2 regions of the Streptomyces sp. WAC05292 genome follow, and region 2 is predicted to be linked to the other one. Evidence: riboswitches for the same ligand, from Rfam matches in the RefSeq annotation. Region 2 holds a riboswitch; the other holds the start of a gene.

Region 1 (8,997 bases), on a different contig from region 2:
CCGACGTGCCGTACGGCCCGTTACCGGCGTTTCGCTGCAATGGCCGCGGATTCCGACCCCCGCCCCCTAAGGCCGGGAGCGGGCGGAGGGGGGGTTGGGGCCCGGCCCCCTGCGGAAGGTCACCCGGTTACCCCGGCGGGCCGGGAAGGGCCGGGAGCCGGAGGCCGGGGCCGAGCCGGGGCCGGGGCCGAGCGCGGGCCGGAGCCGCGGCTCGGGGTGCCGCGGCTCGGGGTCCCGGGGCTCAGTTCGGCAGGGCGCGGAGCGTCGCCAGCTGCGTGGTGAACCAGGCCGCCGGCGGCAGGGCCGTGGCCGCCGTGGCCAGGCGCTTCGTGCGGGCCGCGCGGTCCTCCGGCGGCATCGTCAGGGCCGCGTGCAGGGCCTCCGCCGTCGCCGATACGTCGTACGGGTTCACCGTCAGCGCGTCCGCGCGGAGTTCGCCGTACGCACCCGCCCCGGTCGACAGGACCAGCGCGCAGCCGGCTTCCGAGATGACCGGGATCTCCTTCGCGACGAGGTTCATGCCGTCGCGGACGGGGTTGACGAGGGCGACGTCCGCCATGCGGTAGACCGCGAGCGAGCGGGCGAAGTCGTCCTGGACGGAAAGGAGCACCGGCTCCCAGTCGGCGGTGCCGTACTCCGTGTTGATCTCCGCCGCGAGGTCGCGGACCGCCTGCGTGTACGCCCGGTACTCCGGGAGGTCCTGCCGGGAGGGGTAAGCGGACGCGAGGTGGACGACGCGGCCGTGCCATTCGGGCCGGGTCGCGAGGAGCTCCCGGTAGGCCAGCAGGCCGCGGACGATGTTCTTCGACAGTTCCGTGCGGTCCACGCGGACGATCGTCTTGCGGTCGCCGATCGCGGCCCGCAGCTCGGCGAGCCGTTCGTCGACCTCGGGCCGGCCGGCGAGCCGCCGCAGTTCGTCGGCGTCGACGCCGAGCGGGAAGACCGCCACGTCGGTGCGGCGGTGCCGTACGGGGCCGAGGGGGTTCTTCGCGACGTACCGTTCGCCGCCGGTCCCGGCCGGCATCATCGGCTCGGCGGTGCCCCGCTCGTCGTCGAGGCGGGCGGAGCCGAGGAAGGAGTGAGCCCACGCCCAGGTGTGGAAGCCCAGCAGGTCGGCGCCGAGCATGCCCCACAGCAGGTCGGCGCGGATGTCGTCGGGGAGCATCTGCAGGAATTCGTGGGAGGCCCACGGGGTGTGCGTGAAGTGGGCGATGCGCAGGTCGGGGCGGAGTTCGCGGAGCATGCCGGGGACGAGGGCGAGGTGGTAGTCCTGCACGAGCACGCAGGCGCCCTGCCCGGCCTCCTCGGCGAGGGCTTCGGCGAAGGCCCGGTTGTAGGCGGTGTACGCCTCCCACTGGCGGCGGAAGGCGGCGTCGAAGACGGGGGTGCGCGGGATGTCGTACAGGTGGTGGTGGGTGAACCAGAGGACGGAGTTGGCGATGCCGTTGTACGCGGCGTCGTAGGTGTCGGGATCGATGTCCAGCATCCGGACGCCGGGCTCGGCGACGCCGCGGCGGACGGCCTCGCGGTCGCCCGGGGAGAGGGCGGCGCAGATCCACAGCGCGCCCGGCTGCTCGGCCAGGGCGGCCGACAGCCCGGAGACGAGGCCGCCTCCGCCGCGGCGGGCACCGAGGGTGCCGTCGGAGTCGAGGTCGTAGGAGAGCGGACCGCGGTTCGCGGCGACGAGTACCTGGGAAGCCATGCGGCGAACCTAGCCCGGCCCGCGCCCGCTCAAACGTCCGGTTTCACCCGTGTTCGCCCGCCGTCACGCCACGCGTCGGACCGTGTACTCCTCGATGTCGGCCATGGGCGGCCGCTCCTCGGTGTCCACGGGGTGGGTGCGCGGTTCGAAGCCGTGCGGCCCGCGTTCGAACTGGGTCAGCGCCGGCCGCACCTGCGGGTGCCCCCGGCGGTGGCCGGGGGAGTGCCCGCGGGAGAGCCGCAGTTGCGCGGTGCGGTAGATCGCGGCGGCCATCCGGCCCAGCGCCTGCCCGTCCTGGTGCCGGTGGAGCCGGACGCCCACGTCCACCTGGGCGAGGGCGTCGAGCCCGACGGTGTGCAGGGCGTCGACGAGGAGGCCCAGCTCGACGCCGTAGCCGACGGGGAACGGCAGCCGCTCCAGCAGGCTGCGGCGGACGGCGTACTCGCCGCCGAGCGGCTGGACGAAGCCGGCGAGCCGCGGCCAGTGCAGGTTGAGCAGGGGGCGGGCGACGAGTTCGGTGACGCGGCCGCCCTGGCCGGGGGCGTCGCCGAGGGGGCGGTCGTACATGGCCTTGACGAAGTGCACGTCGGGCTCGGTCAGCAGCGGGCCGACGATGCCGGTGACGAACGCGGCGGAGAAGTCGCGCAGGTCGGCGTCGACGAAGCAGACGACGTCCCCGGTGGTGGCCAGCAGCGAGCGCCACAGCACCTCGCCCTTGCCGGGGACGGCCGGGATGCGGGGCAGGATGTCGTCGCGGTGGACGACCGTGGCGCCGGCCTTCGCGGCGACCTCGGCGGTGCGGTCGGCGGATCCGGAGTCGACGACGACGAGCTCGTCGACGAGCGGGTACGGCAGCCCGTCGACGAGTTCGCGCCGGATGACCTCGACGATGTCGCCGACGGTCGCCTCCTCGTCGAGGGCGGGCAGGACGACGCTGACCCTGGTGCCGGCCGCGCGTTTGGCGGCCAGCAGCTGGTCGAGCGGCCGGTCGGCCGCGGACCAGGAGCGGTCCGCGAGCCAGCGCTCCACCTCTTCCAGCACGTTCGGCTCTCCCTGCTTCCCTCGGCCGGTTCGGCCGAAAAATGATCCATCTCGCGCTTCGGACGGCTGTCTCAACCGCTCGGAGCTTCGGTTACAGTCTTGAACAACGCGAAGGACCGCCGCATGCCGGGGGTCCTTCCGACAAATGCCGGGGTGCGCCGTCGCGCGCCCCGCGCCATACCGCTCATCCAGAGGGGCAGAGGGACACGGCCCGTTGAAGCCCCGGCAACCCTCCAGTCGGTTTCCCGCCGCTGCGTGCAGCAGCAGCGAGGTCCCCGGCTAGGGAAGGTGCCAATTCCGTCTCATGGCGAAGTGCGCCATGGGGAAGATGAGGAGAAAGGGCCTCGCCGATCATGGCTGCACAGACCGTTGCCGTACCTTCCGCCGGAACCTCCGCTTCTGCGCCCTCCGTGGACCTCGGCCCCGCGGCCGGGCTTTCCTGTCGCGAGTGCGGCACCCGCTTCGAGCTCGGACCCATTTTCGCCTGCGCCGAGTGCTTCGGGCCCCTCGAAGTCGCGTACGAGCTGCCGACCGGCGACCCGGAGGCGCTGCGCGCGGCGATCGAGGCCGGCCCGAACAACATCTGGCGCTACGCCCCCCTGCTGCCCGTCCCCGCGGACGTGGCCTCCAAGCCGAGCCTGAACCCGGGCTTCACCAAGCTCGTCGATGCCGAGAACCTGGCCAAGGAGCTGGGCGTCACCGGCAAGCTGTACGTCAAGGACGACTCCGGCAACCCGACGCACTCCTTCAAGGACCGCGTCGTCGCGATCGCGGTCGAGGCCGCCCGCGCCTTCGGCTTCACCACCCTGTCCTGCTCCTCCACGGGCAACCTGGCCGGCGCGGTCGGCGCCGCCGCGGCGCGCGCCGGCTTCCGCTCCTGCGTGTTCATCCCGCACGACCTGGAGCAGGGCAAGGTCGTCATGGCGGGCGTGTACGGCGGCGACCTCGTCGGCATCGAGGGCAACTACGACGACGTGAACCGCTTCTGCTCCGAGCTCATCGGCGACCCGCTGGGCGAGGGCTGGGGCTTCGTCAACGTCAACCTGCGCCCGTACTACGGCGAGGGCTCGAAGACGCTGGCGTACGAGATCTGCGAGCAGCTCGGCTGGCGGCTGCCCGACCAGATCGTGGTGCCGATCGCCTCCGGCTCGCAGCTCACCAAGATCGACAAGGGTCTGCAGGAGCTCGTGAAGCTGGGCCTGGTCGAGGACCGGCCGTACAGGGTCTTCGGCGCGCAGGCCGAGGGCTGCTCCCCGGTGTCGACCGCGTTCAAGGCCGGCCACGACGTGGTCCGCCCGCAGAAGCCGAACACGATCGCGAAGTCCCTCGCGATCGGCAACCCGGCGGACGGCCCGTACGTGCTGGACATCGCGCGCCGCACCGGCGGCTACGTCGAGGACGTCACCGACGAGCAGGTCGTCGAGGCCATCAAGGTCCTGGCCCGGACCGAGGGCATCTTCGCGGAGACCGCCGGCGGCGTGACCGTCGGCGTGACGAGGAAGCTGATCGAGAACGGGCAGCTCGACCCCTCGCTGACCACCGTCGTCCTCAACACCGGCGACGGCCTGAAGACCCTGGAGGCGGTGGCCGCCGACAGCGGGCAGACCGCCGTGATCCGCCCGAGCCTGGACGCGTTCCGCGCCGCCGGCCTGGCCTGACCCTCCCCTGCACCCCGCTGCACCCCGCGCCCGGAAAGGCAGAAGCGCCATGAGCGTCAACGTCCGCATCCCCACCATCCTGCGCACCTACACCGGCGGCCAGGCCGAGGTGCCCGCCGAGGGCGCCACCCTCGCCGAGGTCATCGCGTCGCTGGACGCGAACCACCCCGGGATCGCCGCGCGCGTCCTGGACGACCAGGGCAGGCTGCGCCGCTTCGTGAACGTGTACGTCAACGACGACGACGTCCGCTTCGAGGGCGGGCTGGAGGCGGCGACGCCGGACGGCGCGGGCGTGTCCATCATTCCGGCCGTCGCCGGCGGCTGCTGACCGCACGCACGCACCCTTACGCACGCGCACGACCCCGATTACCCCCTCCGGCAAAAAGCGGAGGGGGTAATTCTGCTTGGTTGGGCGCGGTAGAGTTGGGGAAGTCCCCTCCGCTGTTCTTGCCCGCCGCATATGAACGGGTCGCGTGATGGGTGACATTGAGTCAATGTGCGGGTGCGTTATGGGGCTTTGGCGCGATATGCCAGGTCCGAGTTGCCCGGGAATATGACAAATTTTCGGTCTATTTTCCGCTTTCGGTGTGACCAGATTTCTCGTCGGATTGACCTGTTGCAGACAGCACCGGTGCAGATACATTCAGCCGCGGTCGAGGCGTTCCGGCGCAAGTTCTGACCCGGGACCGCGAAGTGCGGTCCTGCGCAAGGGCCAGTAATAGGGGAGTTAGGCATGGCTCAGGGCACCGTCAAGTGGTTCAACGCGGAGAAGGGCTACGGCTTCATCGCGGTCGACGGTGGTGCGGATGTGTTCGTCCACTACAGCGCCATCCAGATGGACGGGTACCGCACCCTTGAAGAGGGTCAGCGGGTCGAGTTCGAGATCTCGCAGGGCCAGAAGGGTCCGCAGGCGGACATGGTCAAGCTCGCCGTCTAGTCCCGGCGCGATCGACCACCGACGCATACACGAGGGTCCGCATCCTGAGGAGGGGTGCGGGCCCTCCGTGCGTTCCGGGCCGGGGCCGCTCCGCCGCCCTTCCGGCCGCCGGCGCCGCGGCGGGCGTGTCGCCTGCGGTGGCCGGGGATGGCGGGAAGCCGCTTGCACTCGCGGGGGTCGAGTGCTAATCATTGGCGTTAGCACTCTACGAGTGAGAGTGCTACTACACGGGACCGGGTCGGTGAGGCCCGCAGGTCCGGCGGGAAGGAACCGCCGGTCACGCAGGCCGTCCGTCGCGGGCGCGGACGCGGTCCGGAGCAATCCACCCCTCCCCGCGCGCCTGGCGGCGCAGGGGGAAACCCCAGTCCTGGAGGACCACTTCAGATGGCCAAGATCATTGCGTTCGACGAGGAGGCCCGGCGCGGCCTCGAGCGCGGCATGAACCAGCTCGCCGACGCCGTCAAGGTCACCCTTGGCCCCAAGGGTCGCAACGTCGTCCTTGAGAAGAAGTGGGGCGCCCCCACGATCACCAACGACGGTGTCTCCATCGCCAAGGAGATCGAGCTCGAGGACCCGTACGAGAAGATCGGCGCCGAGCTGGTCAAGGAAGTCGCCAAGAAGACGGACGACGTCGCCGGCGACGGTACGACCACCGCGACCGTCCTCGCCCAGGCGCTCGTCCGCGAGGGCCTGCGCAACGTGGCGGCCGGCGCCAACCCGATGGCCCTCAAGCGCGGCATCGAGAAGGCCGTCGAGGCCGTCTCCGGCGCCCTGCTGGAGCAGGCGAAGGACGTCGAGACCAAGGAGCAGATCGCTTCCACGGCCTCCATCTCCGCCGCCGACACCCAGATCGGCGAGCTCATCGCCGAGGCCATGGACAAGGTCGGCAAGGAAGGCGTCATCACCGTCGAGGAGTCGCAGACCTTCGGTCTGGAGCTCGAGCTCACCGAGGGCATGCGCTTCGACAAGGGCTACATCTCGGCGTACTTCGCCACCGACATGGAGCGTATGGAGGCGTCCCTCGACGACCCGTACATCCTGATCGCCAACTCCAAGATCAGCAACGTCAAGGACCTGCTGCCGCTCCTGGAGAAGGTCATGCAGTCGGGCAAGCCGCTGCTGATCATCGCCGAGGACGTCGAGGGCGAGGCCCTGTCGACCCTGGTCGTCAACAAGATCCGCGGCACCTTCAAGTCCGTCGCCGTCAAGGCCCCGGGCTTCGGCGACCGCCGCAAGGCCATGCTCGGCGACATCGCCATCCTCACGGGCGGCACGGTCATCTCCGAGGAGGTCGGCCTCAAGCTGGAGAACGCCGGCCTGGACCTGCTGGGCCGCGCCCGCAAGGTCGTCATCACCAAGGACGAGACCACCATCGTCGACGGTGCCGGTGACAGCGACCAGGTTGCCGGTCGCGTGAACCAGATCCGCGCCGAGATCGAGAACTCCGACTCGGACTACGACCGCGAGAAGCTCCAGGAGCGCCTCGCGAAGCTGGCCGGCGGCGTGGCCGTCATCAAGGCCGGCGCCGCGACCGAGGTGGAGCTCAAGGAGCGCAAGCACCGCATCGAGGACGCCGTCCGCAACGCGAAGGCCGCCGTCGAGGAGGGCATCGTCGCCGGTGGTGGCGTGGCCCTGCTGCAGGCCTCCTCGGTCTTCGAGAAGCTGGAGCTGGAGGGCGACGAGGCCACCGGTGCCGCCGCCGTCAAGCTGGCCCTCGAGGCCCCGCTGAAGCAGATCTCCGTCAACGCCGGCCTCGAGGGCGGCGTCGTGGTGGAGAAGGTGCGCAACCTGACCCCGGGCCACGGCCTGAACGCCGCGACCGGCGAGTACGTCGACATGATCGCCGAGGGCATCATCGACCCGGCGAAGGTCACGCGCTCCGCCCTGCAGAACGCCGCGTCGATCGCCGCGCTGTTCCTGACCACCGAGGCCGTCATCGCCGACAAGCCGGAGAAGGCCGCCGCCGCTCCGGGCGGCATGCCGGGCGGTGACATGGACTTCTGATCGGCCCCGCGCTGATCGGCTGTTCCCGACCGAGGGCGGCACCCCTTCCATCCGGAGGGGTGCCGCCCTCGGCGTGTTTCAGGACGTGGACCGGAATCCGGCCGTGTCGAACTCGAAGCCGAAGGGCTCCGCGACGGTCAGGGGCTTCCCGAAGGGCACCGTCTGCCGGGAGCGGTAGCCGTGCGGCGAGGGGTCGGAGAAGCAGGTGATCTCCGACTCCTGCATGTCGACGACCAGGTAGACGGGCACCAGGCGGCCGTACACCTCCAGCTTCTCCACCCAGTCGGCGTCCCGGGTGGAGACGGAGGTGGACTCCGCGACCAAGGAGAGTGCGGACCCGTCCGCACTGCGGCCGTCGGCTTCGAAGGCCGCCTCGTCGGCCGAGAAGAGGGAGGGCCCGTACGCGCGCCCGGGCGAGGGGAACCGGAACAGGACCGGGGCGGCGTCGACGACGTGCCCCTGCGGTGCGTGGGCGGCGATCCGCTCGCGCAGGACGCGCAGGCAGCGCAGGGACCGCGGCCCGGGCCACGTCGAGACGATGATCTTCCCGCGGATGAGCTCCGCCCTGAAGCCGTCCGGCGCGGCCATCTCCTCGACGGTGCGCAGAAGGCTTTCGAACACGGGCCGGGGCAGGCCCTCCGGGGCGGCGTCCCGCTCGGTCGTCATGGTCGTCACCGTCTCCTCCGGGGCGGGTGCCGGGCGCCGACGCCCTGCGCGGGTGGGTCCACGGTACGGCGGGGCGGGCGCCGCGGCCGGAGACGGGCGGAGCCGCCACCCCGGCGGGTGGCGGCTCCGGAACGGGGAAGGCCTCAGGCGGCCGGGAGGGCCTTCAGGAAGTGGACGTCCTCGTGGCCGCCGGGGAAGCCGGGGACGCGGGCGGTCTCCTCGTAGCCGTGGCGGGCGTAGAACGCCGGCGCCTGGAACGTGAACGAGGACACCGTGATCGAGCGGCAGCCGCGGGCCGCGGCCTCGGCCTCCGCCGCGGCGAGGAGCCTGCCGCCCCAGCCGTCGCGCCGGCTGTCCTCCCGCACCCACACCATCGCGATGCCCGCCCGGTCGCCCCAGGTCCAGCCGCTGAGGCCCGCGACGAGGTTCCCCGCGGCGTCTTCCACGCGCACGGCGAACTCCTCGGGGGCGCTGCCGGACGCCTCCCTGTTGAAGGCGTCCAGCTCCTTGCCGAGGCGTTCGTCGAGGCCGGAGTCGGGGCCGCCGGTGGTGAGGGTGTGCGTCGCGTCGGTCATGCGCCCAGTCTTCAAGATCGCCCGGAGCGCGTCACGCGGATTTGTTTCACTGGGTGCATGAGCGACCTCTTCGTGAAGATCTGCGGTCTGAGGACCGCCCGCGACGTCGATGCGGCCGTGGCCGCGGGCGCCGACGCCGTCGGGTTCGTCTTCGCCCCGGGCAGCCCCCGCACCATCGGCGCCGCCGAGGCCCGGGAGCTCGCCGCGCGCGTGCCCGCCGGGGTCCTGACCGTGGGCGTCTTCCGCGGGCAGCCCGTCGAGGAGGTCCGGCGCCTGACGGACGGGAGCGGCGTACGGGGCGTGCAGCTGCACGGCGACGAGGGCCCCGAGTTCTACGGGGCGCTCCGCGCGGAGGGCCGCACCCTGCTGCGGGCCACCGCCCTGCGGGTGGAGCGGTGCGGGGAGTACGGGGAG
Region 2 (18,265 bases):
ACACCACCAGGTGCCGGCCGGTGCGCCGGCGCCCGGCGAGTGCGCCCGCGATGCCGGAGTGGACCGCCTGTGTCCCCGAAGGAGTGAACACGAGCTCGTCGGCGCGGCAGCCGACGGCCTCCGCCGCCGCCTCGCGCGCCGCGTCCAGCAGGAGCGCAGCACGCCGGCCCTCCCGGTACAGCCGGGCGGGGTCCGCCCAGCCCTCGTCGAGGGCGGCCGCCAGCGCCTGCCGGGCCACGGGGTGCAGCGGTGCGGTGGACGCGGTGTCGAAGTACGGCATCCCGTCACCGTAAGGCAGCGGTCCGCGGGCACCGCGCCGACCCGGTGCGCGGCGCCGTCCGGCCCGCCCGCTGCCCGCCGCCGCCGGACCGCGGGGCCGGAGCGCAGGGCCCGTCAGAAGCCGCCCCCACACGGCCGTTCAGCCGGTGTCCGCCCGTCCCCCGTACGGCGGATCCATCCCTTCGGGGGCAGTAGCGGCGCGTTGGGCACCCTCCCCGCGCGACCCCAAATAGCGTCCAGTAGGGTTTGGTCCGCATAAACATCCAAACCCCTGCCTGCGTCAGGGCCGGCGACCGACCCGAACACGGCCGCGGCCGGCCGCGCGGGCCGAGACTCTCGGGAAGGCGCTACGTGAGTCCCTACGGCTCCGACCGCTCGCCGCGGCGCCCGATGCGGCGGAAGCTGCTGCAGGCGCTGACTGCGGGCGTGGTCCTGGCGACCGCCACTGGTTGCTCGTACACATGGAAAGACTTCCCCCGCCTCGGGATGCCCTACCCGGTCACGGAGGAGGCGCCTCGCATCCTGTCCCTGTGGCAGGGGTCCTGGGCGGCCGCTCTGGTCACCGGCATCCTGGTCTGGGGCCTGATCCTGTGGAGCGTCATCTTCCACCGGCGCAGCCGGACGAAGGTGGAGGTCCCCCCGCAGACCCGGTACAACATGCCCATCGAGGCGCTGTACACCGTGGTCCCGCTCATCATCGTCTCGGTGCTGTTCTACTTCACCGCGCGTGACGAGTCCAAGCTCCTCGCCCTCTCGAAGCCGGCGCACACCATCAACGTGGTCGGCTTCCAGTGGAGCTGGGGCTTCAACTACATCGAGAACGTCGACGGCGACGCGGCCACCCCGAAGGCCGGCGCGGTTCCCAAGGAACTCGCCAGCATCCCGGACCGCTACACCAAGGCCTTCCCGGCGGGCGCCGAAGGCGTCTACGAAAAGGGCATCCCGGGCGACCGGAACCCGGAGACCGGCAACCCCGGCCCGACCCTCTACCTGCCCAAGGGCGAGAAGGTCCGCTTCATCCTGTCGTCGAACGACGTCATCCACTCCTTCTGGGTGGTGCCGTTCCTCTTCAAGCAGGACGTCATCCCGGGCCACACCAACGTCTTCGAGGTCACGCCCACCCAGGAGGGCGTCTTCATGGGCAAGTGCGCCGAGCTGTGCGGCGTCGACCACTCCCGGATGCTCTTCAACGTCAAGGTCGTCTCGCCCGAGGAGTACCGGGCGCACCTGAAGGAACTGGCCGAGAAGGGGCAGACCGGCTTCCTGCCGGCCGGCATCAAGCAGACTGACCCGGCCCGGAACGCGGAGACGAACACACTGTGAGCATCCTCAACGAATCCCAGGGTGCCGCCGCAGACTCGTACGAGAACGAGCTGCCGGTGCGGCGCAAGCGACCTGGCAGCGTGGTGGTCAAATGGCTGACCACGACCGACCACAAGACCATCGGTACGCTGTACCTGGTCACGTCGTTCGTGTTCTTCCTGATCGGCGGCGTGCTCGCGCTCTTCATGCGCGCCGAGCTGGCCCGTCCGGGCACGCAGATCATGTCGAACGAGCAGTTCAACCAGGCGTTCACCATGCATGGCACGATCATGCTGCTGATGTTCGCCACGCCGCTGTTCGCCGGCTTCGCGAACTGGATCATGCCGCTGCAGATCGGCGCGCCCGACGTGGCGTTCCCGCGGCTGAACATGTTCGCGTACTGGCTGTACCTCTTCGGCTCGACCATCGCGGTGGCCGGCTTCCTCACCCCGCAGGGCGCCGCCGACTTCGGCTGGTTCGCCTACTCCCCGCTGTCCGACGCGGTCCGCTCGCCGGGCATCGGCGCCGACATGTGGATCATGGGTCTGGCCTTCTCCGGCTTCGGCACCATCCTCGGCTCGGTCAACTTCATCACCACGATCATCTGCATGCGCGCTCCGGGCATGACGATGTTCCGCATGCCGATCTTCACCTGGAACGTGCTGCTGACCGGTGTCCTGGTCCTGCTCGCCTTCCCGGTCCTCGCGGCGGCCCTGTTCGCGCTGGAGTCCGACCGCAAGTTCGGCAGCCACGTCTTCGACGCGGCCAACGGCGGCGCACTGCTGTGGCAGCACCTCTTCTGGTTCTTCGGACACCCAGAGGTGTACATCATCGCCCTGCCGTTCTTCGGCATCATCTCCGAGGTCATCCCGGTCTTCTCGCGGAAGCCGATGTTCGGCTACATCGGCCTCATCGCCGCGACGATCGCCATCGCCGGCCTCTCCGTGACCGTGTGGGCCCACCACATGTACGTCACCGGCGGTGTACTGCTGCCGTTCTTCTCCTTCATGACCTTCCTGATCGCGGTACCGACCGGTGTGAAGTTCTTCAACTGGATCGGCACCATGTGGAAGGGCTCGCTGTCCTTCGAGACCCCGATGCTCTGGGCCGTCGGCTTCCTGATCACCTTCACCTTCGGTGGTCTGACCGGCGTCATCCTGGCCTCGCCCCCGCTGGACTTCCACGTCTCCGACTCGTACTTCGTCGTCGCGCACTTCCACTACGTCATCTTCGGCACCGTGGTCTTCGCGATGTTCTCCGGCTTCCACTTCTGGTGGCCGAAGTTCACGGGCAAGATGCTGGACGAGCGCCTCGGCAAGATCACCTTCTGGACGCTCTTCGTGGGCTTCCACGGCACCTTCCTGGTGCAGCACTGGCTGGGTGCCGAGGGCATGCCGCGCCGCTACGCGGACTACCTCGCCGCCGACGGCTTCACCGCGCTGAACACCATCTCGACCGTCAGCTCGTTCCTGCTCGGCCTGTCGATGCTGCCGTTCATGTACAACGTCTGGAAGACGGCCAAGTACGGCAAGAAGATCGAGGTCGACGACCCGTGGGGCTACGGCCGTTCGCTCGAGTGGGCGACGTCCTGCCCGCCGCCGCGGCACAACTTCGTCACCCTGCCGCGCATCCGCAGTGAGTCGCCGGCCTTCGACCTCCACCACCCGGAGATCGCGGCCCTCGACCACCTCGAGGACCACGGCGCCAAGGCCGTCACCGGTGGCAAGGAGGCCGGCAAGTGAAGATCCAGGGCAAGATGTTCCTCTGGCTCTCCGCCTTCATTCTGATCATGGCCGTCGTGTACGGCGTGTGGTCGAAGGAGCCCGTGGGGACCACCGCGCTCTTCCTGGCCTTCGGCCTGAGCGTGATGATCGGCTACTACCTGGCCTTCACGGCCAAGCGCGTCGACGAGATGGCCCAGGACAACCTGGAGGCCGAGGTCGCCGACGAGGCGGGCGAGCTGGGGTTCTTCTCCCCGCACAGCTGGCAGCCGCTCTCGCTGGCGATCGGCGGTTCGCTCGCCTTCATGGGCGTCATCTTCGGCTGGTGGCTCATGTACTTCTCGGCCCCGATCATCCTGATCGGCCTGTGGGGCTGGGTGTACGAGTACTACCGGGGTGAGAACCAGAACCAGTAGCCGTCCTCGGCTCGGTCGAACGCCTGGGGCCCGGACTCCTCGAACAGAGGAGTCCGGGCCCCTCGTTTGCAGTCATCCCGCGCGCCGGGATTGTCGTATTTCCCTAGCGTTGGCCCCATGAACCACTCACCGCGTCTCTGGGCGGTCATCAGCTGCTCCCTGCTGGTCGCGTCCCTCGGTGCCGGCGCCACCGCATGCGGGTCGCACGAGAACCCGCTGTCAGCCCGCCCGCACGACGCGGGCGAGCAGATCGCCTTCAACCAGGTCCAGGGCGGCCGCCCCGTCGACCACAACCGCCCCCTGGAGGTCACCGCCAAGGGGACGGGCGGAAGCCGCATCACCGACGTCACCGCCGTGGACGTGCACGGCCGCCACCTCGCCGGCGAACTCACCGCCAAGGGCGACCGCTGGCAGAGCACCGGCCCCCTCGCCGCCGGCGTGCGCTACACCGTCACCGTCAGCACCGAGGACGAGCGGGGTGCCCCCGGACAGCGCACGCTGACGTTCGACACCACCCCGGCCAAGAAGCTCCTGAGCGTCGAATTCGGTCCGGAAAAGGGCAAGTACGGCGTCGGGCAGCCCCTCACCGCCGACCTCAGCGAGCCCGTCAAGGACAAGGCGGCCCGCGCCGTCGTCGAACGGGGCCTCGTCGTCGACACCCCTCCCGGGGTCGAGGGCGCCTGGCACTGGGTCGACGACAAGCGGCTGCATTTCAGGCCCAAGGAGTACTGGCCCGCCCACAGCACCGTCTCCGTACGGAGCAACCTGGAGGGCGTCAGGATCGACGGCGAGCTCCACGGAGCCGCCAGCACCCCGCTGACGCTGGAGATCGGGGACCGCGTCGAGGTCATCACCGACGCCGCCTCGCACTACCTCACGTTCAAGCGCAACGGAGAAGTGATCAACACCATTCCGGTCACCACCGGCAAGCCCGGCTTCTCCACCCGCAACGGCGTCAAGGTCGTGCTCGGCAAGCAGTACTACGTCCGTATGCGCGGGGACACCGTCGGCATCGGCGGCAGCGAGAACTACGACCTGCCCGTCTACTACGCCACACGCGTCACCTGGAGCGGTGAATACGTGCACGCCGCCCCGTGGTCCGTCGGGTCCCACGGCTACGCGAACGTCAGCCACGGCTGCACCGGCATGAGCACCGGGAACGCCGCCTGGTTCTACGAGAACATCACCGAGGGCGACATCGTCCAGGTCGTCAACAGCATCGGCGAGGACATGGACACCTTCGGGAACGGCTTCGGCGACTGGAACATGGACTGGAAGGACTGGCGCGAGGGCAGCGCCCTCCTCGCGGGCACCCGCGACGGCCGCACCGCGGCCGACCAGGCCCGCCTGCGCCCGCAGGTCTGACCCGGCGGCCCGCCGGCCCCCGGGGCCCGCGACCCGGTGCGCAGGGCCCCGCCGGGGGCCCCGCGCACCGCCGGGACGCCTGCTACGCGTCCAGCGACAGCCGGGCGCGCAGCAGGCGCGCCAGTGCGTCCGCGAACTCCACCGGATCGACCGGAAGGGTCACCGCCGCGTCCGCGCGGCTCCAGGTGGCCAGCCAGGCGTCCTGCGGACGGCCCATCAGCAGCAGCACGGGCGGGCAGCGGAACACCTCGTCCTTGATCTGCCGGCACACCCCCATTCCGCCCGCCGGGACGGCCTCGCCGTCCAGCACGCAGGCGTCGATCCCGCCCGCGTCCAGCTCGCCCAGGACCGCGGGCAGCGTCGCGCACTCCACGAACTCCACCGGCGGCAGGTCCGCGGCCGGCCTGCGCCCGGAGGCCAGGAGCACCTGCTGCCGGGTGTTCGCATCGTCGCTGTAGACCAGAACCCGTGCAGTCGACCGCATTTCGTTCCTCCACGGTTGCCGTGAATCACGTTGATGTTGCGCGGGATGCTACTCCTCGCAACCCCCCGCCCACACCGCTTCCGGTATGCCCGGCGACCGCCGCCCGATGGGCCGTTCGGGCCTTGCACACGGCCCTGACACTCCGAACGGCACCCCCCGGGGTGAGGGCGGGATAAGCGACCGACATAATGTCGGTCGTGGCGACAGCAACGACAGTAGATACCGGGCACGCGCACCCGACGGTCAACAGGCCGAACCTCGTCAGCGTCGGAACCATCATCTGGTTGAGTTCCGAGCTGATGTTCTTCGCGGCCCTCTTCGCGATGTACTTCACCCTGCGATCGGTGACGGGCGCCGAGTACTGGTCAGAACAGGCTTCGGCCCTGAATCTGCCCTTCTCGGCGACGAACACCACGATCCTGGTGCTCTCCTCCCTCACCTGCCAGCTCGGCGTCTTCGCCGCCGAGCGCGGTGACGTGAAGAAGCTCCGGACGTGGTTCATCGTCACGTTCGTGATGGGTGCGATCTTCATTGGCGGCCAGGTGTTCGAGTACACCGAGCTGGTCAAGCACGAGGGCATGAGCCTCTCGTCCGGTCCGTACGGCTCGGTGTTCTACCTGACCACCGGCTTCCACGGTCTGCACGTGACGGGCGGTCTCATCGCCTTCCTGCTGGTCCTCGGCCGGACGTACGCGGCCAAGAGGTTCACCCACGAACAGGCCACCTCGGCCATCGTCGTGTCCTACTACTGGCACTTCGTCGATGTCGTCTGGATCGGCCTCTTCGCCACGATCTACCTGATCAAGTAGCGAACACGTGGCCGGGCCCGCCCGGCATCCATCCAGAAACACCGACGCAGAAGATCCTGACACCGGGGTAATCCGTGAAAAAGCTCTCCGCACGACGACGCCATCCGCTGGCGGCGGTCGTCGTTCTACTCCTCGCGCTGGCGGCCACTGGGGGGCTGTACGCCGCCTTCGCCCCTGCGGGCAAGGCGCAGGCCGAAGAAACCGCCCAGTCCCTCGCCATCGAGGAGGGCAAGAAGCTCTACGCCGTGGGTTGCGCAAGCTGCCACGGAACCGGTGGCGAGGGAACCACTGACGGCCCCAGCCTGGTCGGCGTCGGCTCCGCGGCCGTCGACTTCCAGGTGAGCACCGGCCGCATGCCCGCCCAGCAGCCCGGCGCCCAGGTGCCGAAGAAGCCGGTCATCTACAGCCAGGCGCAGATCGACCAGCTGGCCGCGTACATCGCGTCCCTCGGCGCCGGCCCGATCACGCCGACCAAGAAGCAGTACGACCCGGCGGGTGCCGACATCGCCAACGGTGGCGAGCTGTTCCGCAACAACTGCGCGCAGTGCCACAACTTCACCGGCGAGGGCGGCGCGCTGACGAACGGCAAGTACGCCCCGAACCTCGAGGACGTCACGCCGAAGCACATCTACGAGGCCATGCTCACCGGCCCGCAGAACATGCCCTCCTTCCCGGACAGCGTCATGCCGGAGAAGGAGAAGAAGGACATCATCGCGTACCTCCAGAACGTGAACGGCGAGAAGTCGGTCAACCCCGGCGGTCTGAAGCTCGGCGGCCTCGGCCCCGTCTCGGAAGGCCTGTTCGGCTGGATCTTCGGTCTGGGTGCGCTGATCGCTGTCGCCGTCTGGGTCGCGGCCCACACCGCTAAGGCCAAGAAGTCATGAGTAGCCAAGAGATTCCCGAAGACAAGCACCTGCCGAGCGAGCAGGGCGACGCCCACCACGGCGGTGTGGCGGTCGCGGACGACCCGTTCGCCGACCCCGGCATGCCGGTCCACAAGCCGCGCATCCAGGACATCGACGACCGCGCCGCGAAGCGCTCCGAGCGCACCGTGGCGATGCTGTTCACGGTGTCGATGCTGGCCACGATCGCCTTCATCGCCGCGTACGTGATCATCCCGGTCGACAAGATCGTCTACATCTTCCCGCTCGGGAAGGTGAGCGCGCTCAACTTCGCGCTGGGCATGACCCTGGGCACCGCCCTCTTCTGCATCGGCGCGGGCGCGGTCCACTGGGCCCGCACGCTGATGTCCGACGTCGAGGTCGCCGACGACCGCCACCCGATCGCGGCCCCGGCCGACGTCAAGGCGAAGGTCATGTCGGACTTCGCCGCCGGTGCCGAGGAGTCGGCCATCGGCCGCCGTCCGCTGATCCGCAACACCCTGCTGGGCGCGCTGGCCATGGTGCCGCTGTCCGGCCTGGTCCTGCTGCGCGACCTGGGCCCGCTGCCCGAGGAGAAGCTCCGCAAGACCGTCTGGGCCAAGGGCAAGCTGCTCATCAACCAGAACACGGGTGAGCCGCTGCGTCCCGAGGACGTCCAGGTCGGCTCGCTGACCTTCGTCCAGCCCGAGGGGCTGGAAGAGGGCACCCACGAGTTCCAGACCGAGATCGCCAAGGCCGCCGTGATGATCGTCCGCATCCAGCCGGACGACATCAAGGACAAGCGCGAGCTCGAGTGGTCCCACGACGGCATCGTGGCCTACTCGAAGATCTGCACCCACGTCGGCTGCCCGATCAGCCTGTACGAGCAGCAGACGCACCACGTGCTCTGCCCGTGCCACCAGTCCACCTTCGACCTCTCCGACGGCGCGCGTGTCATCTTCGGCCCCGCCGGCCACGCGCTTCCGCAGCTGCGGATCGGCGTGAACGGCGAAGGCTTCCTCGAAGCGCTCGGCGACTTCGAGGAGCCCGTCGGTCCTGCATTCTGGGAGCGCGGATGAGTACCGCCACTGACAAGCGGAAGGCGCCCGCCGGCGAGCGCGTAGCCGACTGGGCGGACGGCCGCCTGGGCATCTACAGCCTCGCCAAGGCGAACATGCGCAAGATCTTCCCGGACCACTGGTCCTTCATGCTGGGTGAGATCTGCCTCTACAGCTTCATCATCATCATCCTCACGGGTGTGTACCTGACGCTGTTCTTCCACCCGAGCATGAACGAGGTGGAGTACCACGGCTCGTACGTCCCGATGCAGGGCGTCATGATGTCCGAGGCCTTCGCCTCGACCCTGGACATCAGCTTCGACGTCCGCGGCGGTCTGCTCATCCGGCAGATCCACCACTGGGCCGCGCTGATCTTCGTCGCCGCGATGATCGTGCACATGATGCGCGTCTTCTTCACGGGCGCGTTCCGCAAGCCGCGCGAGGTCAACTGGGTCTTCGGCTTCCTGCTGCTGGTCCTCGGCATGTTCACCGGCTTCACCGGCTACTCCCTGCCGGACGACCTGCTCTCCGGCACCGGCGTCCGCTTCATGGAGGGCGCGATCCTGTCCGTGCCGGTCGTCGGCACGTACATCTCGTTCTTCCTCTTCGGCGGCGAGTTCCCCGGCAGCGACTTCGTGGCGCGGTTCTACTCGATCCACATCCTGCTGCTGCCCGGCATCATGATGGGCCTGCTCGTGGCCCACCTGATCCTGGTCTTCTACCACAAGCACACCCAGTTCCCCGGCCCCGGCCGGACGAACAACAACGTCGTCGGCATGCCGCTGCTGCCGGTCTACATGGCCAAGGCCGGAGGCTTCTTCTTCCTGGTCTTCGGTGTCATCGCGGCCATCGCGGCGATCGCCACGATCAACCCGATCTGGAACCTCGGCCCGTACCGCCCGGACCACGTGTCCACCGGTGCGCAGCCCGACTGGTACATGGGCATGCCGGAAGGCCTGATCCGCGCCATGCCGGGCTGGGAGATCAACCTGTGGGGCCACACGCTCGTCCTGGGCGTGTTCATCCCGCTGATCCTCTTCCCGCTGGTCCTCGGTGCGATCGCGGTGTGGCCGTTCATCGAGTCCTGGGTCACCGGTGACAAGCGCGAGCACCACCTGCTCGACCGCCCGCGCAACGCCCCGACCCGCACGGCCTTCGGCGTCGCGTGGATCTCGGAGTACATCGTCCTGCTCATCGGCGGTGGAAACGACATGTTCGCGCAGTACTTCCACCTGTCGATCAACGCGATCACGTGGTTCGTCCGGATCGGCTTCTTCGCCGTCCCGGTCCTGGCCTTCATCGTCACCAAGCGCATCTGCCTCGGCCTGCAGCGCCGTGACCACGACAAGGTGCTGCACGGTCGCGAGACCGGCGTCATCAAGCGCCTCCCGCACGGTGAGTTCGTCGAGGTCCACGAGCCGCTGTCGCAGGACAAGCTGCACACCCTCACCTCGCACCACCAGTACCAGCCCGCCGAGATCGGCCCGACGGTCGACGAGAACGGCGTGGAGCGCAAGGTCGGTGCCATGGAGAAGCTGCGCGTCAAGCTCAGCAAGGGCATGTACGGCGAGGGCAACCAGATTCCGAAGCCCACGGTGGAGGAGTACAAGGAGATCCAGAGCGGCCACGGCCACCACTGATCCCGAGCGGGGCTGATCCCCGATCGTCCCCGCGTCGCCACGGCGAGAGCCCCGTCCAGGGTCTGGACGGGGCTCTTTGCCGTCCGCGCGGCTGGATAGGCTGATCCCCTTCCCATCCACCGTGGACCACCAGGAGCGGACCATGAACGTTGTGACCCCGGCAGGCGGCGACAGCGTGGCGGCCCGCAGCTGGCCGGCCGTCCTCGACGCCCTGCTCTCCGGCCGCGACCTGCACTCCGACGACACGGCGTGGGCCATGGACCGGATCATGCGGGGCGAGGCCAGCGACGCCCAGATCGCCGGCTTCATGGTGGCCCTGCGGGCCAAGGGGGAGACCGTCGAGGAGATCAACGGCCTCGTGCGGACCATGTACGCGCACGCCAACCTGATCGAGGTGCCGGGCCGGACGGTGGACATCGTCGGCACCGGCGGCGACGGCGCGAAGACCGTCAACATCTCGACGATGTCGTCGGTCGTGGTGGCCGGCACCGGCGCGAAGGTGGTCAAGCACGGCAACCGGGCCGCGTCCTCCGCGAGCGGCGCCTCGGACGTCCTGGAGAAGCTCGGCGTCAACCTGGACCTGACCCCCGCCCGGGTGGTCGAGGTCGCCGAGGAGGCCGGGATCACCTTCTGCTTCGCGGTGAAGTTCCACCCGGCGCTGCGGCACGTCGCCGCCGCCCGGCGGGAGCTCGGGATCCGGACCACCTTCAACTTCCTCGGCCCGCTCACCAACCCGGCGCGGGTGCGGGCCCAGGCGACCGGCGTGGCCGACGCCAGGGTCGCGCCCATCGTGGCGGGCGTCCTCGCCGAGCGGGGCTCCTCGGCGCTGGTCTTCCGCGGTGACGACGGCCTGGACGAGCTGACGACGACGGCGACCTCCCGCGTGTGGTGGGTCCGCGACGGGCGGGTGCAGGAGCAGGGCTTCGACCCGCGCGACGTCGGCATCGACCTGGTCGACGTGGCGGAGCTGCGGGGCGCGGACGCCTCGTACAACGCCGACGTCGCCCGGCGGCTGCTGGCCGGCGAGAGCGGCCCCGTGCGCGACGCCGTGCTGCTGAACTCCGCGGCCGCGCTGGTCGCCCTGGAGCCGGGCACGGGGACCCTGGAGGAGCAGATCGGGGCGGGCATCGCGCGCGCGGCCGAGTCCATCGACTCCGGGGCCGCGCGGGCCGCGCTGGAGCGGTGGGTGGCCGCCACCAACGCCTGACGGCTCCCCGGCCCCTGCCGGGCGTGTTCCGGCCGGGCCCCGGTCCGCATGGCGGACCGGGGCCTTGTGCGTGCCGGATCTTGTGGCAGGATGCTCACCAGGTCACGAGTGACAGCGTCTTGGCCCCGGCCTGCTGTCCGGCAACCCTCCTTCCGTGGCGGGGTGCCCCGGGTGATGACCAGGCCGTGGGCAGCGAGGTCCGCGGCAAGCGCGGATCCCTCGACACCAGGGGTCCTGGTCTCTCGAGGAGCGTTTTCCGTGAGCAAGCGAATGCGATAGGGCGTACCGCCCCTTCTTCACCCCTCGGACCGGCTCCTTCCGCGTACCCGTGCGTGTGCGCCGCGGCCGGCCCCGAGGCCTTCCCCGTACCCCGGACGGCGCAGCGCCGTACCCGCGTACGGGTGGTTTCCGAAGCCATTCAGCCCTGCAGCCGGGAGATTCCGCCATGTCCGCAACCCTGCACACCGCAGCCATCACCACCGCCGCCGCCGCTGACGCCGCGGCCGACGCCGACGCCTGCGGCGCCGCCTGTGCCGGGCCGCTGCCCGTCCTCGGCCGGGACGTCACCGTCCCGCTCGTCACCGGCGGCGAGACCGTCTACGCCGCCCTCGACTACGCCGCCAGCGCCCCCGCCCTCCAGCGCGTCTGGGACGACGTCGCCGCGTACGCCCCCTACTACGGCAGCGTGCACCGCGGCGCCGGCTACCTCTCCCAGCTGTCCACCGACCTCTTCGAGCAGAGCCGGGCCGCCGTCGCCGCCTTCCTCGACTGCCGCCCCTCCGACCAGGTCGTCTTCACCCGCTCCACCACCGACTCCCTGAACCTCCTCGCCGCGGCCCTCCCCGCCGACTGCCGCGTCTTCGTCTTCGAGACCGAGCACCACGCGGCGCTGCTGCCCTGGAGGGACGGGCAGGTCACCCATCTCGACGCGCCCCGCACCCCCGCCGAGGCCGTCGCCACCCTGGAGCGGGCCCTCGCCGACCGCGACCCTTCCCCCGGCCCTGCCCTCGTCTGCGTCACCGGGGCCTCCAACGTCACCGGCGAGCTGTGGCCCGTCCGGGAGCTCGCGGCGGCAGCCCACGCCCACGGCGCCCGGATCGTCCTCGACGCCGCCCAGCTCGCCCCGCACCACCCGGTCTCCGTACGCGGCCTCGACGTCGACTGGGTCGCCTTCTCCGGGCACAAGCTGTACGCGCCGTTCGGCTCCGGCGTGCTGGCCGGCCGGGCCGACTGGCTGCAGCAGGCCCGCCCCTACCTGGCCGGCGGCGGGGCCTCCCGCACCGTGGCCCGCCGCGAGGACGGCGGCGTCGACGTCGCATGGCACACCGGGGCCGCCCGGCACGAGGCCGGCTCGCCCAACGTCATCGGCGCCTACGCGATCGCGTCCGCCTGCCGGGCCCTGACCGAGGCCGGCTTCGACACCCTCGTCGCCCGAGAGCGCCGGCTCGTCGCGCGGATCCGGGAGGGACTCGCCGCCCTGCCCGAGGTGCGGGTGCTGTCCCTCTTCGGGGACGACGCCCCGCGGGTCGGCGTCATCTCCTTCGTCGTGGAGGGCTGGAACAGCTCCCACTTCGCCGCCGCGCTGTCCGCCGAGTACGGCATCGGCGTCCGCGACGGCCTCTTCTGCGCCCACCCGCTGGTGCGCACCCTGCTGGGCGGCGCCCCCCAGGAGCCCGGCGCCTGCGACGCCCCCGAGGCGCGGCAGCCGGGGGAGCGGTCGCTGAACGCGATCCGCGTCAGCTTCGGCGCGGGCACCCCCGACGAGCACGTCGACCGCTTCCTGCGGGCCGTGCGGGAACTCGTCGCCGACGGGGCGAAGTGGCAGTACCGCACCGAGGACGGCCGCTGCGTCCCGGCGGTCTGACGGCGCCCGGCGGGCCGCCCCGGGCGGCGGGGCTCCGGGCGGCGGGGCTCCGGACGGCGGGGCCTCAGGCGTCCAGGCCGATGGCGAAGGCGGCTTCCAGGTCGTGCTGGGAGTAGGTGCGGAACGCCACGTGCGTGTCCGTCGCCTCGACACCGGGGATCTTGCTGATGCGGCCGGGGATGATGTCCGCGAGGTCGTCGTGGCGGGCCACGCGGACCAGCGCGATCAGGTCGTACGTCCCGGTGACGGAGTAGACCTCGCTGACGTTCTCCAGCGCCGCGATCGACTCGGCGATCTCGGGGATGCGGTCCACGCTGGTCTTGATGAGCACGATCGCGGTGATCACGGCTGGCTGTCTCCCTCGGTGGCCGTCGCTGATCGCCTCACTCTAGCCGCCCTGCCCCAGCGCACCCACGCGAGGAGGAAGCCCAGGGAGAAGCCCACCAGGTGCGCCAGGTACGCCACCCCCGGCCCGCTGCCCGCCCGGTGCGCGGCCACCCACTGCAGGGCGAACCAGAACAGCAGCACCAGCCACGCGGGCAGCCGCAGCGGCAGGAAGTACAGGAACGGGAACAGGGCGGTCACCCGGGCCCGCGGGAAGAGGAGCAGGAACGCCCCCAGGACCGCCGAGATGGCCCCCGAGGCGCCGACCAGCGTCTCCTGCGAGGAGGCGTTGGCGGCCGCGTACCCGGCGAGGGCCAGGTAGCCGGTGCCCACGTAGAAGCACAGGAACGCCGGTCGCCCCATCCGCTCCTCCGCCATCGCGCCGAAGACGCGCAGGAACAGCATGTTGCCGAGCAGGTGCAGCCAGCTGCCGTGCAGGAACAGCGCGGTCAGCGGAGTCAGCAGCGCCCGCGGCGAGCCCTGCGCGAGCTCGGCCGGGACGACGCCCCACCGCCGGAAGTGGGCGGTGCCCGCCTCCAGCAGCTGCCCGCCCGTGCCATAGGACGGATTGAGCCCGGAAGCCGGGCCCAGCAGGAACACGGCGCAGCAGCCCGCGATCAGCGCGTGCGTGGCCACCGGGCCCCCGGCCGCCGCCCGCACGGCCCGCCACTTTGCGATCATGCGGTCGAGCATGGCCCGACCGGCCCTCCCCGCCGCACCGGCAGGCCGTAGGGTTACGTGCTGCGGGCCGCCGATTCGCGCGGACGGCGGCTTTAATCGAAAGAGCTATGAAGGAGAGTGCGGCCTGATGACGGTTCCCCTGCCGACCGCGACCACCCGGTGGCGCTGCACGCTGTGCGGCAACCTGACGCGCTTCGACGTCACCCGTTCGTCGAAGGTCGTCGAGTACGTCCACCTGGACCTTGCCGGGGAGCCCAAGGTCGAGGAGCGCGAGGTGGTCAGTGAGACCATCGAGTCGGTCCGCTGCCGCTGGTGCAACGCGGTGGACCAGATCGAACTCGTGGACAGGCCGGGCGCGGACTCCTGAGGGAGCCGCGCCCCGCCGGGATGGACGGTAGGGGTGACGGATTGTGGAGCCAGCAAGCGGCGCTGAGCCGGCCGACGCGGCCGGCGACGCCGCCGAGGTGCTCGACCGCCCGCTGCCGGAGGGCGTGCGGCGACGGGTCGTCGCGCTCGTCTCGGACGCCTTCGGGGCGCTGACGGTCGCGGACCTCCCGGCGCAGCTGCGCCAGTACGCCCGGTTCACCCCGACCCGGCGGGCCAAGTTCGCGGGCAACGCCATGGCCGCGGCAGTGGAGAGCGACCCCGTCTTCCGGGGGCGCGTCGCGGAGAAGGTGCGCGAGGCGCAGGCCGAGCTGGCCGCGGCGCTGGACTCCGGGGCCCCGCCCGCCGCGGCCGACCCGCTCGACGTGGCCGCGGCGGCGTACGTCCTGCGGCCCGCCGGCTGGGTGAAGCTGGTCGCCGCCGCGGGGGAGGAGGCGCAGCGCGCCGACGCCGAGCGGGCGGACGAGGAGACCCGGCGCGAACTCGACCGGCTGCGCACGGAGCTGGCCCACGTACGGGAGGCCCAGCGGACCGGCGGCGAGCAGATGCGCGGCGAGCTGGAGGCGGCGCGGAAGGAAGCCGAATCGCTTCACCGCAAACTGCGCAGCGCCCTCAGCGACGTCAAGCGCGGGGAGGCCGCCCTGCGGAAGGCGGCCGCGGAGATCGACGCGGTCCGCGCCGAGGCCGCCGCCCAGGTGGCCGCCGCCGAGAGCGAGAACCGCCGGCTCAAGTCGCGGCTCGCCGAGGTGGAGGCGGCGCTGGAGACCTCCCGCCGCGCGACCCGCGAGGGGCGCAGCATCGAGGACATGCGCCTGCGGCTGCTGCTGGACACGGTGTTGGACGCCGCCCAGGGGCTGCGGCGGGAACTGGCGCTGCCGCCGGTCTCGACGCGGCCGGCCGACCTGGCGGACGCGGTCGAGCCGGGCCGGATGTCGCCGAAGGACATCGCGGCGCGGGCACTGTCGGAGACCGATCCGGCGCTGCTCGACCAGTTGCTGGCGCTGCCGCAGGCGCATCTGGTCGTGGACGGCTACAACGTGACCAAGACCGGCTATCCGACGATGCCCCTGGAGAAGCAGCGGCTGCGGCTCCTGGGCGGGCTGTCGATGCTGGCCGCGCAGACGGGCGCCGAGATGACCTGCGTCTTCGACGGGGCGGAGCTGGCCGCGCCGGTGCTGCTCGCGCCGCCGCGCGGAGTGCGGGTGCTGTTCTCCAAGCCCGGGGTGACGGCGGACGAGCTGATCCGGCAGCTGGTGCGGGCGGAGCCGCCCGGCCGACCGGTGGTGGTGGTCTCCACCGACCGCGAGGTGGCCGACGGGGTGGCGAAGGCGGGGGCGCGCCCCGTGGCGTCCGCTTTGCTGCTGAAGCGCCTTTCGCGCGTTTCGTAACTCCTCGCTGGAATGCCCGATTTGACGGTGCCGTCGCGGGACGGACCGTCAAGTCCCTGGCACTCAGCGTGGCCTGCGGTGAAGAACCTGTCCGCAGGAGCGGAATTTTTCCTTCAGGGGTTTGAAGTGATCACGGCGGGCTCACTAGGGTCTGCTCAAACCTTCGTGCGGTAGATCACTCATTCGGGGTGTCGGCGGAGGTTCCGCCGTGGTGCGCCGGCCAACCCGGCCCCGGCGGGCCCCAAGAAGAAGGAGCTCGGCTTCGTGGCGTCCCACCGTCGTCCCAAGCAGCCGAACCGCGCACGCGTCACCGTGCTGACCGCCACGGCCGCCGCAGCCGTCGCCCTCTCCGCGCACAGCGCGTCCGCCGCCCCCGCCCAGCCGAACAAGGACGAGGTCAAGGCCAAGGTCGACGCCCTCTACGAGGAAGCGGAACAGGCCACCGAGAAGTTCAACGGGGCCAAGGAACGCCAGGAGAAACTCGAAACGGAGATCGGGCGGATCCAGGACCAGGTCGCCCGCGGCCAGGAGGAGCTCAACCGGCTCCGCGCCACCCTCGGTTCGATGGCCAGCGCCCAGTACCGGGGCGGCAGCCTGGACCAGTCCGTCGCCCTGTTCCTCTCCGGCGACCCCGACACCTACCTCGACAAGGCCTCCACCCTCCAGCAGTTGACGGGCCGCCAGCTCGACGCCGTCCAGAAGATCCAGGCCAAGCAGCGCAGCCTCTCCCAGCAGCGCCAGGAAGCCGCGGGCAAGCTCGCCGACCTCGACGCCACCCGCAAGGAGCTCGGCGCGAAGAAGAAGGCCTCCCAGGACAAGCTCGCCGAGGCCCAGGCCCTCCTCAACACCCTCACCGCGCAGCAGCGCGCCCAGCTCAAGGACGAGGAGGCCCGCGCGAGCCGCGCCGACGGCGACCGCGCCGACCTCGGCAGCGCCAAGCCCTCCGGCCGCGCCGGAGCCGCCCTCGCCGCCGCCAAGACCAAACTGGGCAGCGCCTACGTCTCCGGAGCCACCGGTCCCAGCGCCTTCGACTGCTCCGGGCTGACGCAGTGGGCGTACAAGCAGGCCGGCGTCAGCATCACCCGCACCACCTGGACCCAGGCCAACGACGGCACCCGCATAGGCCGCAGCGCCCTCCAACCAGGCGACCTGGTGTTCTTCTACTCCGACCTGCACCACGTCGGCCTCTACGCCGGCAACGGCACGGTGCTGCACGCCTCCAACCCGCGCGGCGGCGTCAAGTACGAGTCCATCGACAACATGCCCTTCCAGTTCGGCGTCCGGATCTGACGAGCGCACCCCGCACCGCCCATCCGGGCGAATTGCGCGCCACCGCCCCGGACCCCGCGCCCCGCCCATGACCTGCGTCAGAGCGGGGCGCAGCCCTGTGCGGCCCCGCGCCGGACGTTGGCCGCCCCGCGGCCGCGCGGCTACTGTCTGCCCGCGCGGAGCCCGGAACACGGCCGCCCACCCGGGGCGGACCCGGTCCGCACTGCGGAAAGGGAGCGGTTGCACGTGGCGTCCCCTCGCCGGGCCGGGCTCGTCAGCCCCGACCGGAACACCAGGATCACCGCCTTCACCGCCGCAGCAGCCGCGGCCACGGCAGCCGCCGCCCTCACCGCGGCACCCGCCATCGCCGCCCCCGGCCACCCCCGGGAGCCCGCGGCGGGCGCCCGCGCCCAGGTCGACCGCCTCTTCCAGGAAGCCGAGCAGGCCACCGAGCGCTACAACCGGGCCGGCGAACGCGCCGACGCCCTCCGCGCCGACATCGGCCGCGCCCAGGACCAGCTCGCCCGCGGCCAGGACCGCATCAACACCATGCGCGGCGTCCTCGGCGCCTTCGCCGGAGCCCAGTACCGCTCCGGCGGCATCGACCCCGCCGTCGAACTCATGCTCTCCGAGGACCCCGTCGAATACCTCGACAGGGCCGCCACCCTGGAGCAGCTGACCGACCGCCAGACCCGCCAACTCGACGACCTGCGCAAGGAGCAGCGCAGACTGGTCCAGCAGCGCCGCGAAGCCTCCCTCAAACTCGCCGAACTCGACGCCGCCCGCGCCGACGTCGCCCGCCAGAAGCGCATCGTCACCGCCAAACTCGCCGCCGCCCGGCGCCTGCTGAACGAGATGCCCGCGCCCGAGCGCGCCGACTACGAGCGCAGCTCCCGCTCCGGCGGCCGCGCCGACACCGACGCCGACCTGCCCGCCTCCGACGTCCCCGTCTCCGGCCGCGCCGCGGCCGCCGTACGGGCCGCCCGCTCCGCGCTCGGCCGCCCGTACATCTGGGGCTCCACCGGCCCCACCGGGTTCGACTGCTCCGGACTGATGGTGTGGTCCTACCGCCAGGCCGGCGTCTCCCTCCCGCGCACCTCCCAGGCCCAGCGGCATGCCGGCCGCAAGGTCCCGCTCTCCCAGGCGCAGCCCGG

What was found. Region 2 has a riboswitch for S-adenosylmethionine ahead of EF903_RS11710 (aminotransferase class V-fold PLP-dependent enzyme). Riboswitches for the same ligand answer to the same signal wherever they lie in the genome.
Region 1: linked by a shared signal. The riboswitch ahead of thrC (threonine synthase) and the one ahead of EF903_RS11710 (aminotransferase class V-fold PLP-dependent enzyme) in region 2 are both predicted to bind S-adenosylmethionine.

Annotation. Positions count from the first base shown of each region.
Region 1 is NZ_RPSE01000220.1:1,180-10,176, reverse strand. It holds gene EF903_RS21215 (trehalose-6-phosphate synthase) at 242-1,702, opposite strand; gene EF903_RS21210 (glucosyl-3-phosphoglycerate synthase) at 1,766-2,743, opposite strand; SAM riboswitch class I at 2,925-3,078, shown strand; gene thrC (threonine synthase) at 3,097-4,401, shown strand; gene EF903_RS21200 (MoaD/ThiS family protein) at 4,451-4,729, shown strand; gene EF903_RS21195 (cold-shock protein) at 5,135-5,338, shown strand; gene groL (chaperonin GroEL) at 5,723-7,342, shown strand; gene EF903_RS21185 (Uma2 family endonuclease) at 7,421-8,008, opposite strand; gene EF903_RS21180 (N-acetyltransferase) at 8,152-8,583, opposite strand; gene EF903_RS21175 (phosphoribosylanthranilate isomerase) at 8,641-8,997, shown strand, end outside.
Region 2 is NZ_RPSE01000076.1:188-18,452, reverse strand. It holds gene EF903_RS11765 (cysteine desulfurase/sulfurtransferase TusA family protein) at 1-280, opposite strand, end outside; gene coxB (cytochrome c oxidase subunit II) at 631-1,602, shown strand; gene ctaD (cytochrome c oxidase subunit I) at 1,599-3,323, shown strand; gene EF903_RS11750 (cytochrome c oxidase subunit 4) at 3,320-3,718, shown strand; gene EF903_RS11745 (Ig-like domain-containing protein) at 3,836-5,083, shown strand; gene EF903_RS11740 (hypothetical protein) at 5,166-5,567, opposite strand; gene EF903_RS11735 (heme-copper oxidase subunit III) at 5,756-6,376, shown strand; gene EF903_RS11730 (c-type cytochrome) at 6,451-7,260, shown strand; gene EF903_RS11725 (ubiquinol-cytochrome c reductase iron-sulfur subunit) at 7,257-8,315, shown strand; gene EF903_RS11720 (cytochrome bc complex cytochrome b subunit) at 8,312-9,934, shown strand; gene trpD (anthranilate phosphoribosyltransferase) at 10,077-11,141, shown strand; SAM riboswitch class IV at 11,242-11,358, shown strand; gene EF903_RS11710 (aminotransferase class V-fold PLP-dependent enzyme) at 11,587-13,005, shown strand; gene EF903_RS11705 (Lrp/AsnC family transcriptional regulator) at 13,070-13,351, opposite strand; gene EF903_RS11700 (rhomboid family intramembrane serine protease) at 13,348-14,070, opposite strand; gene EF903_RS11695 (hypothetical protein) at 14,198-14,437, shown strand; gene EF903_RS11690 (NYN domain-containing protein) at 14,478-15,842, shown strand; gene EF903_RS11685 (C40 family peptidase) at 16,107-17,132, shown strand; gene EF903_RS11680 (C40 family peptidase) at 17,358-18,265, shown strand, end outside.